DNA from 3 places in the Pelorhabdus sp. sgz311001 genome. Region 3 is predicted to be linked to each of the others. Evidence: riboswitches for the same ligand, from Rfam matches in the RefSeq annotation. Region 3 holds a riboswitch; each other region holds the start of a gene.
The links. Region 3 has a riboswitch for cobalamin ahead of AC0MXB_RS00655 (sirohydrochlorin cobaltochelatase). Riboswitches for the same ligand answer to the same signal wherever they lie in the genome.
Positions count from the first base shown of each region.

Region 1: linked by a shared signal. The riboswitch ahead of cobT (nicotinate-nucleotide--dimethylbenzimidazole phosphoribosyltransferase) and the one ahead of AC0MXB_RS00655 (sirohydrochlorin cobaltochelatase) in region 3 are both predicted to bind cobalamin.
Region 2: linked by a shared signal. The riboswitch ahead of cobI (precorrin-2 C(20)-methyltransferase) and the one ahead of AC0MXB_RS00655 (sirohydrochlorin cobaltochelatase) in region 3 are both predicted to bind cobalamin.

Region 1 is NZ_JBVXUT010000003.1:290,753-296,341, forward strand. Features, by position in the region: gene AC0MXB_RS10090 (response regulator transcription factor) at 1-201, shown strand, start outside; gene cobT (nicotinate-nucleotide--dimethylbenzimidazole phosphoribosyltransferase) at 206-2,161, opposite strand; cobalamin riboswitch at 2,248-2,444, opposite strand; gene AC0MXB_RS10100 (cache domain-containing protein) at 2,625-4,631, shown strand; gene AC0MXB_RS10105 (M20 peptidase aminoacylase family protein) at 4,647-5,589, opposite strand, start outside.
Region 2 is NZ_JBVXUT010000003.1:88,315-93,903, forward strand. Features, by position in the region: gene AC0MXB_RS09270 (ABC transporter ATP-binding protein) at 1-432, opposite strand, end outside; gene AC0MXB_RS09275 (FecCD family ABC transporter permease) at 432-1,442, opposite strand; gene AC0MXB_RS09280 (ABC transporter substrate-binding protein) at 1,426-2,391, opposite strand; gene cobI (precorrin-2 C(20)-methyltransferase) at 2,435-3,136, opposite strand; cobalamin riboswitch at 3,297-3,477, opposite strand; gene AC0MXB_RS09290 (YecA family protein) at 3,600-4,823, opposite strand; gene AC0MXB_RS09295 (hypothetical protein) at 5,038-5,589, shown strand, end outside.
Region 3 is NZ_JBVXUT010000001.1:102,098-107,686, forward strand. Features, by position in the region: gene AC0MXB_RS00635 (GNAT family N-acetyltransferase) at 1-215, shown strand, start outside; gene AC0MXB_RS00640 (hypothetical protein) at 247-1,272, shown strand; gene AC0MXB_RS00645 (cob(I)yrinic acid a,c-diamide adenosyltransferase) at 1,385-1,966, shown strand; gene AC0MXB_RS00650 (hypothetical protein) at 1,985-2,158, shown strand; cobalamin riboswitch at 2,282-2,461, shown strand; gene AC0MXB_RS00655 (sirohydrochlorin cobaltochelatase) at 2,572-3,630, shown strand; gene AC0MXB_RS00660 (TonB-dependent receptor plug domain-containing protein) at 3,767-5,589, shown strand, end outside.

The DNA.
Region 1 (5,589 bases), on a different contig from region 3:
CCCAATATTCTCTTAACAGTAAAAGAAAAGGAGATTCTCCAACTAGTCGCCAGAGGTCATTCGAACGCCGAAATCGCCCAAGAGCTTCATATTACGGTCGGTACAGTCAAAACCCATCTCAACAATCTCTTTAGTAAATTTGCTGTAAGCAATCGTAGTAAATTAGCTGCTCTTGGCACAGAGTTCGGTTTTATAAAGTAACAGTCTATTCTCGCACGGCTTTATCTTGTCGCAATGCCCCTGGCCCATCCTGCGCCACAGAAACTTCAGCCTCGCCAAAAGTTTTCATATCACTCAAAACATGCAAAGAAGCATTAAAAAGCGAAAATCCTAGCAAAGCGCCCATTCCCGCCGGCTTCGTAAGCTGCAATGAAAAATAAGCGCAAAGGTCTAGTTGCGTCAGCGTTTCTGTCGCTTCTGCCGTAAAGGGCAAATGAGATGCCACCAAATGGTCTTTTACCGTCGAATTCAGCTCAACAGCAACCAAAGCAGCTGCTAAAGCAGCGTCATCGTCTAAAACAACTGCGCAACCATAGCTGGCAGCACCTAAAATTAGGCCTGCTAAAAAGCAGATATTCTGTGAATATTCGAGTCTTGCCAATCGTGGCAGTAAGGTTTGGCCGTCGCTTCGGGCAAGCAGGTTCTTGACCGCAACCATCTCTTGACTTACAAGTTCTAGGCTGCCAATGCCAATAATCTCGTTTGATAGAGCGGCTTGCTTGCTAAAGTCAACTCCCGCCTGAATCAACTGCCTCACACCTTGTTCCGTAGGAAATTCGGACGCTTCTTCGTGACGGCAAACAAGAATCTCTGCGCCAAAATGCTTGCTAAAAGCTTGAAGCACTTTGAACTTTGCTACAAACTCATTCTCGTTTTCGCTGGATTGGCAAGGACCTGTTAAAATCAACTTCTTGTCGCAAGATCGGGGCCGTGGCTGACCGATAATGCCTGCTAGCTTTCGCCCAAGTTCTTCAAATGCTTTAAGACTCCCCAAAGGCTTGGTTAAATTGTCGAGACGAAGTTGGCATTTTTCCATAGCCGCCTCATCTAAGGGCCTAATACTTGGTAGCTCCGACTCGCTTTGATCTATTGCAGCTAAATTTTGCCGCCAAAAACTGAGACCCTCTGCTGACTTAAGCCAGTCACCATCAAAGAGACGACACGCGCCCTTTAATAAATCAACAACGACGGAGGCGCCGATCGCCTCGCCAAGTCTTACGCCAACATCCACACACGCTTCCAGTCCAAGAAAAGATAAGGCAATGCGATGAGCCGGTTCCCCTGACAAATGGGATGACAAAATATAGGGCTGACAACGCGGTGAAATAGCATAGGCAATCATCGCCGCAGCTGTTGTATTCAGTCCGTCGATCACAACAGTCGCACGGTTTGCAGCGCAACCTAAAACAACGCCTGCTAAAGCCCCGATTTCAAACCCGCCAATCTTGCTAAGTACATCGAGACCATCACCGCAATCAATCTGATTTATAGCCAGAGCCTTACGAACAACCTCGATTTTCACCTTCATGCGACTATCTGATATTCCAGTTCCCCGACCAGTTACAACTTCTGGAGCTAATCCAGTAAAAGCTGCTACAATCGCTGCACTAGCCGTAGTATTGCCAATTCCCATTTCGCCAAGACAAAAGCAAGTATAACCTTGTCTTACTCTTTCTGTGACGAGAGCAATCCCCGCTTCGACAGCGGCAATCGCTTCTTGCCGCGTCATTGCTGGACCTTCCGTAAAATCTTTCGTTCCATAGGCAATTTTTCGTTGCACAAGCCCTGGCACAAAGGATAAATCTCCCGCTATGCCCATATCGACAACCACAAGATCGGAACCGGAATAATTAGCAAAAGCATTGGCTGTACCGCCTTGGGCTAGCAGATAATTTGCCGTCATTTCTTTAGTGGTCTCAATCGGATAGGCACTGATACCTTGTTTGGCAACACCATGATCGGCTGATGCCAAGATAATAGCACTTTTAGGCGCAAGCGGCCTTTCCTGCCGAGTGATGCCAGCATATTGAACCACCATTTCCGCTAGTTTTCCTAGCTGGCCTTTACTTGACGAAAGTTCCTGCAAATGTCTCTTTGCTTGCGCCATAGCTGCTTGGTCAAGCGGCTCTATGTTTTGTATTGCTTGTTGTAATAAATCCACCGAATCTCCCCCATTATCACGATAAATTTTTCATAAAAAAAAGACTTTTGGGAGTTATCGTTCCCAAAAGTCTTTTTTTCCATAAAGACTATCTTACAGTTTAGGCAGGTTTCCTGGCTCCCGATTCATTAGTATCCACGCCTTCCCCGATAGCTGAGTGGCAATTTGTGGAACCTCCTCGGTACAGTGGCGGGCCCGCGCTTACACATGGAAAACCATGCTCAGACTTCCCTATTATCCGCTTTTACCTTCTAAAAGCAGCACCTAAACTAAATTATCTAATTGCCAAAATTATAGCAAGACGTTGTAAGAGCGTCAAGACTCTTAAAGAAAAACAAGAATAATTTTTGCAATTTTCCTACTAAAAAAAGGAGTTCTCGCTGAAATCGCAAATATTATAGAATAATATTTTTCTTCATTTTTCGACAATTATGTAGAATCGAAAGATTCAAAGGAGGACCCTATGAAACTAGACACGCTAAGCCGTCAGTTTCGTGCGTGGACAATTTTACTAATTTTAGCGCCCAGCCTCCTCACGATGGCAATTTATGCAGCAAATCAAGTCAAACTTGCCAAACAGCAGAATTTAGAACTCATCAGCCAACGGGTCGCTTTTCAGGAACGCCTGATTAACTACTGGCTAGATGAACGGGCCAATGACATTCTCAGTCTAAGTGAAATAGAATCCATTCGCCAGCTTGATTATAAGCAATTCTATGATATGCTGCAGTCAGTACAGCATAGTAATAAAAATTTTGATTCTCTATCGTATATTGACAAAGACGGTTACTTCCGTTTTTCTACGCTCAATCGTCCGATTCAATTTCCCCAAGCAACCAATCAGCCTTACTATCAAGCCGCCCTTGCTGGTCGAAGTTCGATCTCAGATATTGTAATTGGTCGCAACAGCGGTCACTCCATTATCAATTTTTCCTCACCGATTTATGATCGTCAGGGACAATTCCAAGGCGTTTTGCTCGGATCAGTCCGAACTCAGACGCTTGAAAACTTACTGCGAGATAACTGGATTGGCAAAACAGGCGAAATTCTGCTTGTCAATCAGGCCGGCGTTCTGCTGACTGAACCACGTTATCTAGAGCAACTCATTGAATCAGGTCAAATCGAGACAAGCGCTAAGTTAAAAATGAAGTTGCCCATAGAGAATTTACAATTAATTCAGCTTGGCCAAACAGGTACAGCCTCCTGGATTGACTACCAGGGAAAGAACGTGCTTGTAGCCTATCATGCTTTACCAGAACGAAGCTGGACGCTTATTGGGTCCATCCGTGAAGAAGAAGTTATGGCCCCACTGTATCAACAGCTTAAAATCATGGGAATTGAAATGCTTTTGCTGCTATTATTTATCTACCCGATTGCAATCTGGGCAACCCGTCAATTGCAGCAACCAATAACTTGGCTAACTGAGCAGGCCAACCGGATTGCCAATGACGACTTCCGTTCACTCCGTGGTTCTGATGCCATGAATATGCCACAAGAACTGCGTCTGCTCTGCCAAACTTTCATTGCTATGAGTCTTAAGATCAAAGACACGATTGGTCTGCTCCGCGAGAAAGAAGCACAGCTTGAAGAACAAGTCGAAAAAATCCAAACAGTAAATGCCTGTCTTGAAGGTGAAATTTCCGAACATCAAGCAACACAAAATTTGCTCTACCATTTAAACATTAATCTGGAAAATAAAGTACTTGAACGGACTTATGAGTTGCAGGATGAACTGGTGCTGGCAGGCCGTGTCCAAAAATCAATGCTGCCAATCGCTCAGGAAAACGACAAAGTAAAGATCATTCCGCTCTTTGAACCGCTAAACATCGTAAGCGGCGATTTTTACGGCTATCAATGGTCCGCCGCAGGCGACAAATTGCATGGTTATTTACTTGACGTGACAGGTCATAGCGTAGCCGCCGCGCTCCATACCTCAGCAATCAGCAGCTTGCTCACGGAAACTATGACCAAAAAAGGGGATTGGACGCTAGATTCGCTCTATGAACTAAACGAATATCTACTACATTATTTTCCTGATAACACCTTTGCAGCTTTACTTACTTTCACCTTTGACTTTAAACAGCATACTTTATCTTGCATTTCTGGCGGCATTAACTATTTCTGGACTGCTAGCAAAACCGCAAGCACCATGATTACTTTACCAGGAATCTACCTTGGCATTGCTAAGAATCCTGAATTTGGCACGATCACTCTGCCGCTCGAAGACGATGCTGCCTTTTATCTCATGACTGACGGCCTCTATGAGAGCCTACAAGGCGAAATGAATGATCACTGTCACAACTTTGACGCTGCCGTGCAAAAGCTACAAGACCTTAGTAAAAGCAAACCTCACGACGACTGTTCCGCCTTATGTTTTGCTATAAAGTCCTTGCAAAAAGATACACAAAATCGACAGCTACTTGCTAATCAGCAACCGCCTGATTCTGTGTATCAAAGAAAAGAAAACTAGTATTCAATAAAGGGCCTATGCTTTTATTCCCAACAGTTTATTGACAATATAGCAAAGAACCGCGATTCCGTCACCTAAAGCAGCTTGATCAAACTGCATACTCGGGCTATGAAGTCCTGGTGTTAAGTTTGCGCCTAAACCAATATAGCCAGCTTTTAGCGAAGGCTTATGCTTTACAAAGTAATGGAAGTCTTCGCCGCCTGGTGTTGTAATTGGATCCAACAGGCCCTCTTTACCTAAAACAGCCGTAATCGCCTCCGCTGCTAATGCGACCATGGCAGAATCATATTCAGCAGCAGGACAACCGCCAATCAATTCGATCTTCGCTGTTGCGCCCACTGTTGCCGCCCCATTTTCGATCGCCCGAATCACTTTTTGCTGCAATTCTTCCATCACTGCATTGTTTTGCGCTCTCAGGTCAAAAGCCATTGACGCTTTATCAGGAATTGCGTTTAAAGCAGCGCCGCCCGCCATCAGCTTCGTCACCTTAGCCGTAGCCGGAATCACAGGATTTACGTGAATTGCGTTTACTGCGCTAACAATAGCCGCAGCTGCCTCAATGGCATTCACGCCTAAGTGTGGTCTAGCGCCATGAGCTGCCTCTCCCGTAATTTCTGCTGTCATCATATAACTGGCGCCATGGCAAAGCGCCGGAGTTGCCTCGCCAAGCTTGGCTTCCTGAATATGACGCAAATGAATACCAAACAAAATATCTACATCATCAATGGCGCCATCTTCAATCGTCTTTAAAGCGCCAAAAAGTTTTTCTTCAGCTGGCTGAAAAATGATCTTCAGCTTGCCTTGTTGCAATCCTTTGGCCGCCACGGCTTCCGCTGTAGTTAATACCATTGTGCTATGCGCGTCATGACCGCAGGAGTGAATCGCACAAACCTGACCATCGATCATATGAGCCAGCGCATCCATATCAGCACGGAGCCCTAAAGTTGGCCCGGGATTA
Region 2 (5,589 bases), on a different contig from region 3:
CTGACGTTCACCGCCCGAAAGAGTTGCCACAATCCGGTCAGCTAACTTTGTCAGCTGCGTTGTTTCGATCGCCCATTCAATAAAAGATGCATCTTCTTTTTGCGTATTTTTCCACCAACGTTGATGAGGAAAGCGACCATAACTAATTAAATCACGCACTGTCAAATCACTGGGAGCACTCGGCGTCTGCGGCAATACAGCCATAATTCGGGCCAACTCTGCTGCCGAAACAGCATAAAGCTCCTTGCCATCAAGCAGAATTTTTCCCTGCTGCGGTTTTAAAGCACGCGATAAGGTTTTTAAAAAGGTACTCTTGCCAGACCCATTTGGCCCAATAATCGAAACGATCGTACCTTCTTGAATCCTCAAAGATAAATCCTGGAACAAAAGTTTCGCGCCAAACTGAACGGTTACATTCTGCGCTATAAGCATTACGGTTCCCTCCTTAATAGATAGAGGAAAAAGGGAGCGCCAGCAAAAGCCATAATAATGCCCACAGGCAGTTCCACTGGCGCAAAAACCGTTCGGGCCATTGTATCGCTAAAAGTCACAACCGCCGCACCTAGTAACGCGGAAGCAGGCAGCACATAACGATAATCAGAACCAATAAGCAGTCTTGCTGCGTGCGGCACTACCAGGCCCACAAAGCCAAGCAACCCAGCTACACTGACAGCGCTAGCCGCTAGCAGCGCGGCCACAGCAGTGAGTAAGAGACGCGTTCTCTCGACAGCAAGTCCCAAACCAGCAGCCACTTCATCGCCAAGTTCTAATACATTTAAGCTACGTGTACTGAAAAAAGCCACGAGAGAGCCAAGTACCGTGTAAGGCAGCATGGCATAAAAATGGGGCCAGCTTCTTGCCGATAGCCCGCCAACCATCCACATGAGAGCGCCATGAACCCGATCACTAAAGAAGACTAATAAACCAGCAATGCCTGCTCCCAGAAAAGCCGAAACAGCTACACCCGCTAAAATAATCCGTACCGGACGAATGCCGCCTTTCCAGGCCAAAATATAAATTGCCATCGTCGCCGCCATAGCACCGCAAAAAGCTACTGGCGTGAGTAAATACTCCCAGTGAGGAAATAAAATCAAAATTAAAATACCAGCAAGGCCAGCCCCAGAGGAAACGCCAATAATGTGGGGATCTGCCAAAGGACTTTTCATGATCGACTGCAAAATAGCCCCAGATAAGGCTAGATTCAGTCCCACTAAAGCTCCTACAAGTGTGCGCGGCAATCGAATATTAAAAATAATCGGATTTCCCGCCCCTTGCGAAAAAAGCGTTGTAACAATTTCCTGCCAGGAAATTGTTACAGCGCCTGTAGCTAAACTATAGACAAAGGAAGCGGCAAAAGCCAAAACAAGCAAAGCTAAAACAAGTACGCGACGCCCAAGTCGACCATCGCCAGCAGAAAAGTTTTGTTTATTGAACACGGCCATACACCTCAGGATAGACGATTTTAGCCATATATTCTACAGCATCAGGAATCTTTAGACCAGGATTGAGCAAAAACAAATCAGACGGCAAAAAGTAAACCTTCTGGTTTTTCACAGCAGAGAGAGTACTCCAAGCTGGATTACTTTCTACATCGCTTTTCATCCTTGCGCCAATTTCCGCGGCATTGCCCATGGTGACCACAAAAACCATATCAGGATTGGAATCCACCAGTTTTTCTAAACTATAAGGCACATTATCACTGTCTTTATCAGGCGCCGTCGTTCCTGAAGCAACATTGACAAGGCCCAGACGTTTCGCTATACTGCCAGCAATCGTATTATCAAGCTCGACTGTTACACTTTTCGACGTAGCATGCAAAATCGCCACCTTCAACGGCGGTCCCTGCGGCACTTTTGCTTTTATGGCGCTGATTTTGTCTTGAATGGATTGCACTAATTGAGAAGCTTTGCTCTCCGTCCCGACAATCTTACCAAGTAAAGTAATCGTTGTCAGCGTATCTTCTAACGTCTTATATTTCAAAAGCAAAACCGGAATGTGATTACTTTCTAGCGTTGGCAAAAGCTTTTCATGCATTCCCTGCACGGCAATAACTAGATCCGGTTGCAACGCCATTACTTTTTCTAAATTCACATTATAGACAAAGCCGACTTCCGGCACAGAAGCAGCAGCCTCTGGCACCGATTCCGTTTTAGAACTAGGCCTGCCTGCGGCTTTCCCATCGACAGAATACAATAGATCTAAAAAAGAGGTAGAAAGCACTACGACTTTTTCCGGTTTTTTCGTTAAAGTAACTGTGCGTCCAGCATTGTCTTGTATGGTTAAATAATTCCCATCTTTCCCTTGATCGGCAGATTTTTGCGCACCACAGCCGGCAAAGAAAAGTGCTGCCACGCCACAAAGGAGTGCCAGCAAAAACATATACTTTTTCATTGCAGTCTCTTCCTTTCGCTGCTCCGTTAGATGCAGGAAGCGATTAGCCTCGTCTTGCTACAATGGTTGATAAATAGTTCAGTTTATGATCATCATTCAGATCAGACAAGTTATGTACCACTTGTTCGCCGTCTAGGCCGCAGCGGCTGATCATGACTGCTTGTTTGGCCAAGCCATGACGTTTTAATTTTTCCAAAACTTGCGGGAAATTTTTATAAACTTTCATAAGCACTACATTATCGGCTGTAGCGAAAGCCTGTTCCATTTTTTCTTCTTCCATCGTAGCTGGAATAATATTCAGTACATCGTCCCCTTCGACGATAGGATAACCTAATTTGCTGCCAATGGCGCAGAAAGCCGTAATGCCAGGAATCGTTTCAATGGGATGGCCACAGTCTTTTAACAGTCTGTATACATAAATATAAGTACTGTAGAACATAGGATCGCCCAAAGTTAAAAAAACAACCGTCTTTCCTTCATCTAAATAGTTCACGATCGTTTCCTTATTACTAGCCCAGGCATCATTCAATTGAATTTGGTCGGAAACCATAGGAAATACAAGAGTTGCAATTTCAGCCGTGTCCTTAATATAAGGTTTAGCAATTGTAAGCGCCACACTGCCTTCTTTCTTCTCCGTTTTTGGCGCAATAATAATATCAGCCGACTTAATCAAATTAATCGCTTTTAATGTAAGAAGCTCCGGATCTCCAGGGCCTACGCCCACACCATAAAAAATACCTGCCATTGCAAAAACCTCCATAAATTAAAAATAGGTCATAAAAAAACCTTTCTTAAAGCAAGAAAGGTCTTATTTCAAAAGAGCGCTGAAATCAAAAATCCTGGCTTTTGGCCAGGAAAAAAAAGATCGAACTCTTTAATCCCCTCCCCATCGCTCGTGGGTTAAAACGGTGATTGTTAAACAGGCAGTTCTCCTGACTCTGGATCATCGCTCATCCAAACCTTCCCAAGACAATCGTCTCAGTGGCATTTTCTGGTTTCGCTTCCCATTACAGTGGCGGGACCGCGCCGGCCTTGCACCGGACTTCCCTATTAAGCCCTATGGGCACCTATTTCAATCTTATGCAATTATGAAATAACAGTTAATGTAACTTATTTATATCACTTGTTTGCAAAAAAGTCAAACAAATCCGACTAGAACTACAAGTATGCCCAGCTCTCTATAAATAGAAAAACTGGGCTTTTTGCAGCTATTTGCCGCAGCACTTTTTGTATTTTTTCCCACTATTACAAGGGCAAGGATCATTGCGGCCTACCTTCACTGGCGCCACTTCACTCATGCTGCTCAGTTCCTGACAAGGCTGCAATTTCGCCGATTCATCCTCCACAAGTTCTACCGGTTTATACCCCTTCAACACCCACATGCGCGTCTGATTATGAAGCGCTGCCACATAGGGAAGCAAGGTATCTTGAAAAGATTCACTAGGAAACTCATACCCTTTTGACAAGTAAGCTAAGAGATCGCCACTGCCTTTACTATTGTTGATAATATAAAAACAATCTTCGGCTAATGCCGCCGCCTCTTCCCGATTGAGCGAATAGCACTCTTTCATAAACCGCAGGAAATTCTCTGAAGCAGAGTTTTTATCAACAAAACCGGGTTTACCAGCCTTCACAAATTGCTGCTTTAAAAAGGAGCAGTAAGGAAGTTCAGCACGACTTTTCTGTTCTCCTAGAATATAGGCCCGATCTTTTACACGATAATCGGCATAAACCTCTTTATCAATTACAATTTGACCATAGCAAGCCGCAGCTTCAGCAATGACCGCTAAGTAACGAGAAATATCCGCTTTCGCCGCAATTCCCTTTTCCTCTACTAATGCTACAAGCTGATCTTTTTCCAACAAACCATAATAATAAAGTAAACCTTGTGTAGCATAAATCCACTCAGTATTCTGTCTGATCATTTCATAAAGCTTGCCTTCATTTAAAGACTGAAAAGCCTGCTTCACACCAGTAGGAATCCAAAAAATCGTCTTCTCATCACAAGTACCAGTGCCTAAAAAGCCATAGCTTTTAAAATATCGAATAAAGTCAAGTCGTATTTTCGTGGTATAGAAGTTTACTTCTTGCGTGGCAAATCGTTTAAACCACCGCCACCGCTCTTCATCAAAAATCAGCGTCGCTGCCTCAGCAACGCCCGCTGGAATCGCCATAACAAGTAAATCGGCAAGCTCCTGTTTCTTCAAGTTGCTAGCATTCTTAACCTTTAAATTTATCCGTATTTCCGTCAATTCATCCTTGGTCAAATATCCTAAGTAACTCGTGAGTTCTTCCGGTCCACTCACCGCGCGCCATAAACGCTCTGCTAACTTTTTCTCCTGACGCTGAGCCTCTTCTATCACCTGATGCAAGGCTTCGGCTGTTTCATCGGCTGCTTCGCAGCGGATATCTTTCGAGTCTTTCTCGCTCACTTTCGTTCCTCCCATATTCATCACACAAACTACTTGGCGAATATCTTTCTCAACTCTATAGATTGTACACCATTTCACCGAGAATTGCCAAGTCATAAACAGGAAAAAAATACCAAACAATTCTTTTATTATTTTACCAGAAAAAATTACAGGACTTTTGTCGGAAAGCGCGAATAAGAAATGCCAATAATTTTTTTCTGAAAGGATGTATCGCATGGCCCATGCCGCCCTACGCCCAATGCTTCTAACCGCTTTTCTATTAGCTGCCGCCACTTCCCCAGTAACTGCCGCCCCCCTTACAATTGACGGGGAAACCACTCTAAAATATGAAACCATCCGTTATCATCGCTCTGACGTAGCTGATATCAGCGATACAGAGAGAACCTTGCGGCTAAATTTTCACCAAGCCCTTTCAGAACAAACCGAGATTTTTTTCCGCTTTGGCCATCAATCTTACGCTGGCTCTGCCACCAAGGAAAATAACAGCAGTCTAGATCAGTATGGCTTATTGATTAACAACAAGAATATGCTATTGAAAATTGGCAGCCAAGATACTTACTTAGGGGCTTACGGCGCGATGTTTGACAATAGCTCGAATGCCGGCTTTGGCATGTTTAAAGGAATCGACTGGCGTACAACGACAGGCCACATTCAATACCATGCCACCTTCGGCAAGTTAGATTCAGACTTATTCGCCGATCGTGCTAATCATATGATTTCCGGCGGCGAAATCGCCTACTTTGCTGGTTCTACTCGCTTCATGGCC
Region 3 (5,589 bases):
ATGTATCACAAAATTTTCGACGCCAAGGGATTGGTGCGCAATTGGTACAGACTATGTCATCTTTTGCAAGTGACCAAAACTATACAAAAGTTTACCTTCATACACATCATTTTTTGCCAGGCGGTTTTAATTTTTGGAAAAAACAGGGGTTCAAGATTATCTTAGAAGAAGATGGGCCTGAACAGATTGTACATATGGAAAAAGGACTAGCATAATCTTGAAATGATACTTGAGGAGGATTTTCGTTTGAAGCAAAAGATATTAGGAATTACAACTTTCACTTTATTATTGGCTATGAACCAAGCGGCTGCTGCCGCCCAACCAGATGGTGTGCAATTTGACGGAAATCTAGTGGTGCATGCTCGTTCTCAGCATGATGAAAATCCAGGGAATCGGAGTCGCACTGGCATAAAAACAACTTTGACCTTAAATGCGACTCTTCCGGTTGCAGAAAATGTATCGGCTTATACAAGGTTTACTTATCAGAGATTAAATAATAATTATGGCGTCTTTTCAGCTGACTATTTTTGCAATACGAAGCAAGAGAATAGTGCTTTAGATGCTTTCGGTATCAAATATCAAAATGCTGGTTATAAATATGTGCTCGGGTTGCAAGGCCTTACTTTAGGCGGCGGTCTTGTTTATGATAATACGTATATTGGCCGTCATGCTTTACCTTATGCTATGTCTGTTTCGAAACAAGTTGGTGCAGTGAATCTGAATTTTATTGGTGCAAAGACGAACTATCAAGGCAATCTTTCGAATGATAAATTTTATGTATTGCAAGGGACCTATGCGCCAGATGGACAATCTTCTCTTGGGGTGATGTTGGCAAGAACTTCTTACGGGAGTGATACGCGATCACGCTATGCTTTCGCAGATAGTACGGTTAATTATGTGAGCGTTTATGGCAGTAGAGCTGTGAATGATAAAGTGGGAATTTCGGCAGAACTTTTGAAATCAAGTGCTAAGACTGAAAATCAGGCAATGCAAATGTCGCTGAAGTATACATTAGATGCTAAAAATACCTTGACTGCCAGCTATTATTACGTGGAAGATCAGGCAGTTATGACGGATTATAATGCTACAGAAATGAGCGCCTATCCTAATAGCAATGCCCAGGGTTATTCGATTGCCTGGATTCATAAATTCGATAAGAATATTTCGCTGAAGATTGGCGATTATGATTATAAAAAAATTAAAGCGGTGAATCATTCCGGGGCGTCTACTGACAGAAACCGCTTTACGACTACTTTAACCGCAAAATTTTAAAGTGGGGGTCTTGGAAAGTTCCTTTATGGTTTCCTCTTGTTCATTTTAGGACAATGTGGTATAAAGACAGATAATGGTACTATACCATGAAGCGAAAGAAGGTGGATCAGCTGTGAGGGGCTATGTCCAAATTTATACAGGTGATGGTAAAGGAAAAACAACTGCGGCAATTGGTTTAGCCATTCGTGCTTTAGGAGCGGGAAAACGGGTGCTTTTCTTGCAGTTTATGAAATCAAAAAGTTATAGTGAACATCTCGTATTGAAAAATCTAGCACCGAATTTGACTGTTGAAACAATAGGAAAGCCCTTTTTTATTGCGAAGGAGGGAAGCTTAAGTCCGGAAGAATTAGCCCAATGGAGTGATGAAGTCGTTGTTTTTCCACAGGGAAAGCCGCCAGAGGAATATAAAGCGCTTGCAGAACAAGGTGTGAAACGAGCCGAGACGGCAGTAAGTAGCGGTGAATTTGATATTGTAATACTTGATGAAATTGTTGTGGCTAATTATTTCGAATTAATCAGCGATCAGCAGTTACAGTCAATATTAGCGAAACGATTAGAAACAGTAGAACTAATTCTTACGGGGCGAAAAGCTTGTAAGGCACTTATGGAACAAGCCGATCTTGTGACAGAAATGACAGAAGTTAAGCATTATTATCAGCAAGGTGTTGAAGCTCGAAAAGGTATTGAAAATTAGCATAAGGGGAGACGAAGCATGGCAGCTGTAAAGTGCGCAAAATGTGGCAAGGTGTTTAATACGGAGGGGGCGATACTGAAACCGACAGGTGATGGTGCCTATGCAGAATGTTGTCCGCAATGTGGCAGCACGAACGTATATGGTGTTGATGATTTTCAAAATAACGACGATCGATTGTGGAAATGTTTTTAGGGCAAGAGATGAGTGAACTTTGGTGGATTTGTCAGATACTTTCCCAATGCAATTGATTGAATATTACGATTTGACAAAACAACTTTAACATGGTATCGTAAGGACGTAGAATTTGTAGCAAAACTGAATAGCGATAGAATAGGTGCCGTAAGGCTTAATAGGGAAGTCCGGTGAAATACCGGCGCGGTCCCGCCACTGTAATGGGGAGCAAACTCAAGAAATGCCACTGGAACTTTTGTTTTGGGAAGGTTTGAGCGAGCAATGATCCAGAGCCAGGAGAACTGCCTGTTTAATAATCACCATTTTTACCTACGAGCGATGGGGAGGGGATTGTAGCAGGTCTCTTGGCTATTTACAAGCTAAGAATTGAACGTTTACTACTTCCTAATTCATTTAGGAAGTTTTTTTATTTTATGCAATTTTATATTTTAGGAGGAGTATTTGTGAAAAATTGGAAGAAAATGCTTGCGATCTCTTTGGCTTGTGCAACCTTTATGGGGGCAAGTGCTGCCCCCACCTATGCTGCCTATGAACTGAATCCAGAAGTGAAGACGGCAACACCAGCGCTAAAACATGCTGCTCAAATTGGTGTAAATGTAGCGGAAAACCCGGCTATGCAGAATCTCGAAAATAAAGATGCAATTTTGGTGATGAGTTTTGGTACTACTTATGCAGAGTCGCGTAAACTCACAATAGAACAAACCGTAGCCGATATTCAAGCAGCACATCCTGGTCAAAAAGTCGTTTTGGCTTTTACTTCTCACATTATTATTGATCGGATTCAGCAAAAAGAAGGCATCAAAATTCCTACACCGGAAGAAGCTTTAGCGGAGCTGAAAGCGGAAGGTTATACGCGAGTTGCTCTTACTTCACTTGATGTAATTCCTGGTATGGAGTATGCTTACGATAAAGCAATTTTTGACATGTATAAGAATCAATTTAAGAAAATGACACTGGGAACGTCTTTGATTTATTGGATGGGACAGGAGAAACAGCGTGATGACGTTACCGATACGTTGAAAGCAATCCAAACGGAGTTTCCTAAAACCGGTAAGAATGATGCGATTTTATTGATGTATCATGGAACGCCTCATCCGGCTAATGCCTATTATTCAGTAATCCAAGCTCGTTTACAAGATATGGGGCTCAATAATGTTTATACTTATACGGTAGAAGGCTGGCCTAATCTGGAAACGGTCATTCCTAAGTTGAAAGCAAATGGAGTCAAAAATGTTACATTGATTCCGATGATGATGGTTGCTGGGGATCATGCGAACAACGATATGGCTGGCGATGAACCAGATTCCCATAAATCCATTTTAAAGAAAGAGGGTTTCTTCGTAACGACTTACATTCATGGCTTAGGTGAGAATGAAAATGTACGAAAGCTCTTTGTAGATCGTGCTAATGAAGCTTGGGATGCATTGCAAAGTGCCTCGCAGCCTGAAAAAAAGCATATGACGAAAAAGTAATTCTCAAATAGTTGAACATAATCACCATTTTGCCTACGAGAGATAGAAAAGGGGATTAAAGTTATTATTTTGTGATTCCAGGGCCTTTCTATTGCAGAAAGGCTCTTTATTTTGTTATGAAGGGAAGTTTTCATAGATGAAAACAGGAAAAAAACTTACTAGGAAAGCATTACTTTATACTATAATCAGTAGTGCTATACTAGTGCAAACAACAGGATTTTCTTGGGCTGCTGAAGCGAATGATTATTCCTTGGATCAGGTAGAAGTGACAGCAAATCGTATGCCGATAAAAGTAGCAGAGACAGCAGCGAATGTTTCTGTGATTACTCATGCTGATATAGAAAAAAATCATTATCGAGATTTAGGCGAAGCTTTGCAACAGGTTACAGGCGTGATTGTGACCAAACAAGGAGCGGCTGGCAGTGAGCAATATGTCAGTTTAAATGGTGATCCTCATGTCGTTATTATGATTGATGGGCGCCGGATGAATCTCAGAAAATTGCCGGGAGCTTTTGGCGGACGAGCAACCTTTGACATGAGCTCTTTTCCTTCGCTGACGATGATCGATAAGATCGAAGTGGTAAAAGGGGCGGCTTCTGCTTTATATGGCTCTGATGCAACTGGCGGGGTTATTAATATTATTACTCGTAAAGGCAGTAAAAGTGAATCAACGCTTGATATCAATACAGGATCATGGGGAACAAGAAATTATACTTATACCAATCAAGGTACGGATCAAGGCTGGAGTTGGTTTTTGACAGCAGGTAAGAGTAATCAGGATCACTTTGCCTATAAAGATTCCATAAGTGGGCAAACAAAAACGATGGAAAACAGTGCTTTTGACCAGAAAAATTTAACTTTCCGGCTCGATAAGGAACTTGATTCAGACCATTCTTTGACACTTAATTTTGAGCATATGAATAATCACAAAGGACAGCCTTATATGGCAGCCGGACGGACTTTATGGGGAGCTTCACTGCATTATCCCTATGACTATTTGAATACAGTGACCAATAATTGGGCGATTACCTATAATACTAAAAAGGATCAGTTAGCCGATAGTTATGTTCGCGTTTATCAAAATTATTACTCCTATAATATGAATCAATATGTTGCTAGTAAATGGTCTGCATCAAAATATAATAATAATCAACAGGGCCTGGAATGGAAAGATGGTTGGCAGCTTGGCGATAATCAGACTTTAGTCGGCGGCGCGGAGTGGATCAAAACAAAAGTGGATTATCCTGGTTACTTCACCAATAAGAGTATCGACAACAAGGCCGTTTATTTAGAAGATCGCGTGGCTTTATCGGATAAGTGGACGTTTACGCCAGGCGTGCGTTATGATCATCAAAATATGTTCGGTTCGAAAACTACGTCTCGCGCTGCTGTCAATTATGCCATGGATGCTGCGACCAATTTGTATTTGACTTGGGGGCAGGTCTTTAATGCACCGACGGTGGATGACTTATACTGGCCAGCAGGCGGCGGTGTGGCAGGCAATCCCAATTTGAGGCCAGAAACAGGCTATACCACAACAATTGGCGTGAATCATAAGTTAAGTGATACGGCAGAAGTGAAAGCCAGTGTATTTAAAACACAATTAAATGATGCGATTAACTGGGCGCCTGATGCTAGCGGTGTTTATGTTCCTTCTAATGTAGACAAGCAACGTAAACGTGGCTTAGAATTGGAATTTAGACAAAGTTTCTCACCAAACTGGAGTGTTATGACTGGCTATTCTTATGTGAAAGTGGAAAATAAATCAGGCGATTCTTATGTCAGTGACATAAAAAATTCAGCACCAAATGGATATCGCTTGGGGGTAACTTATACTGATCCTGTTTGGGCGGTTACGTTAAATGGAACTGGCGCTTCTGGGAGAAATACAACGGCCTTTACTTCAGCTCATTACTGGGTATGGGATGCGGCGGTAAATTATAAAGTAAATCAGGCGAC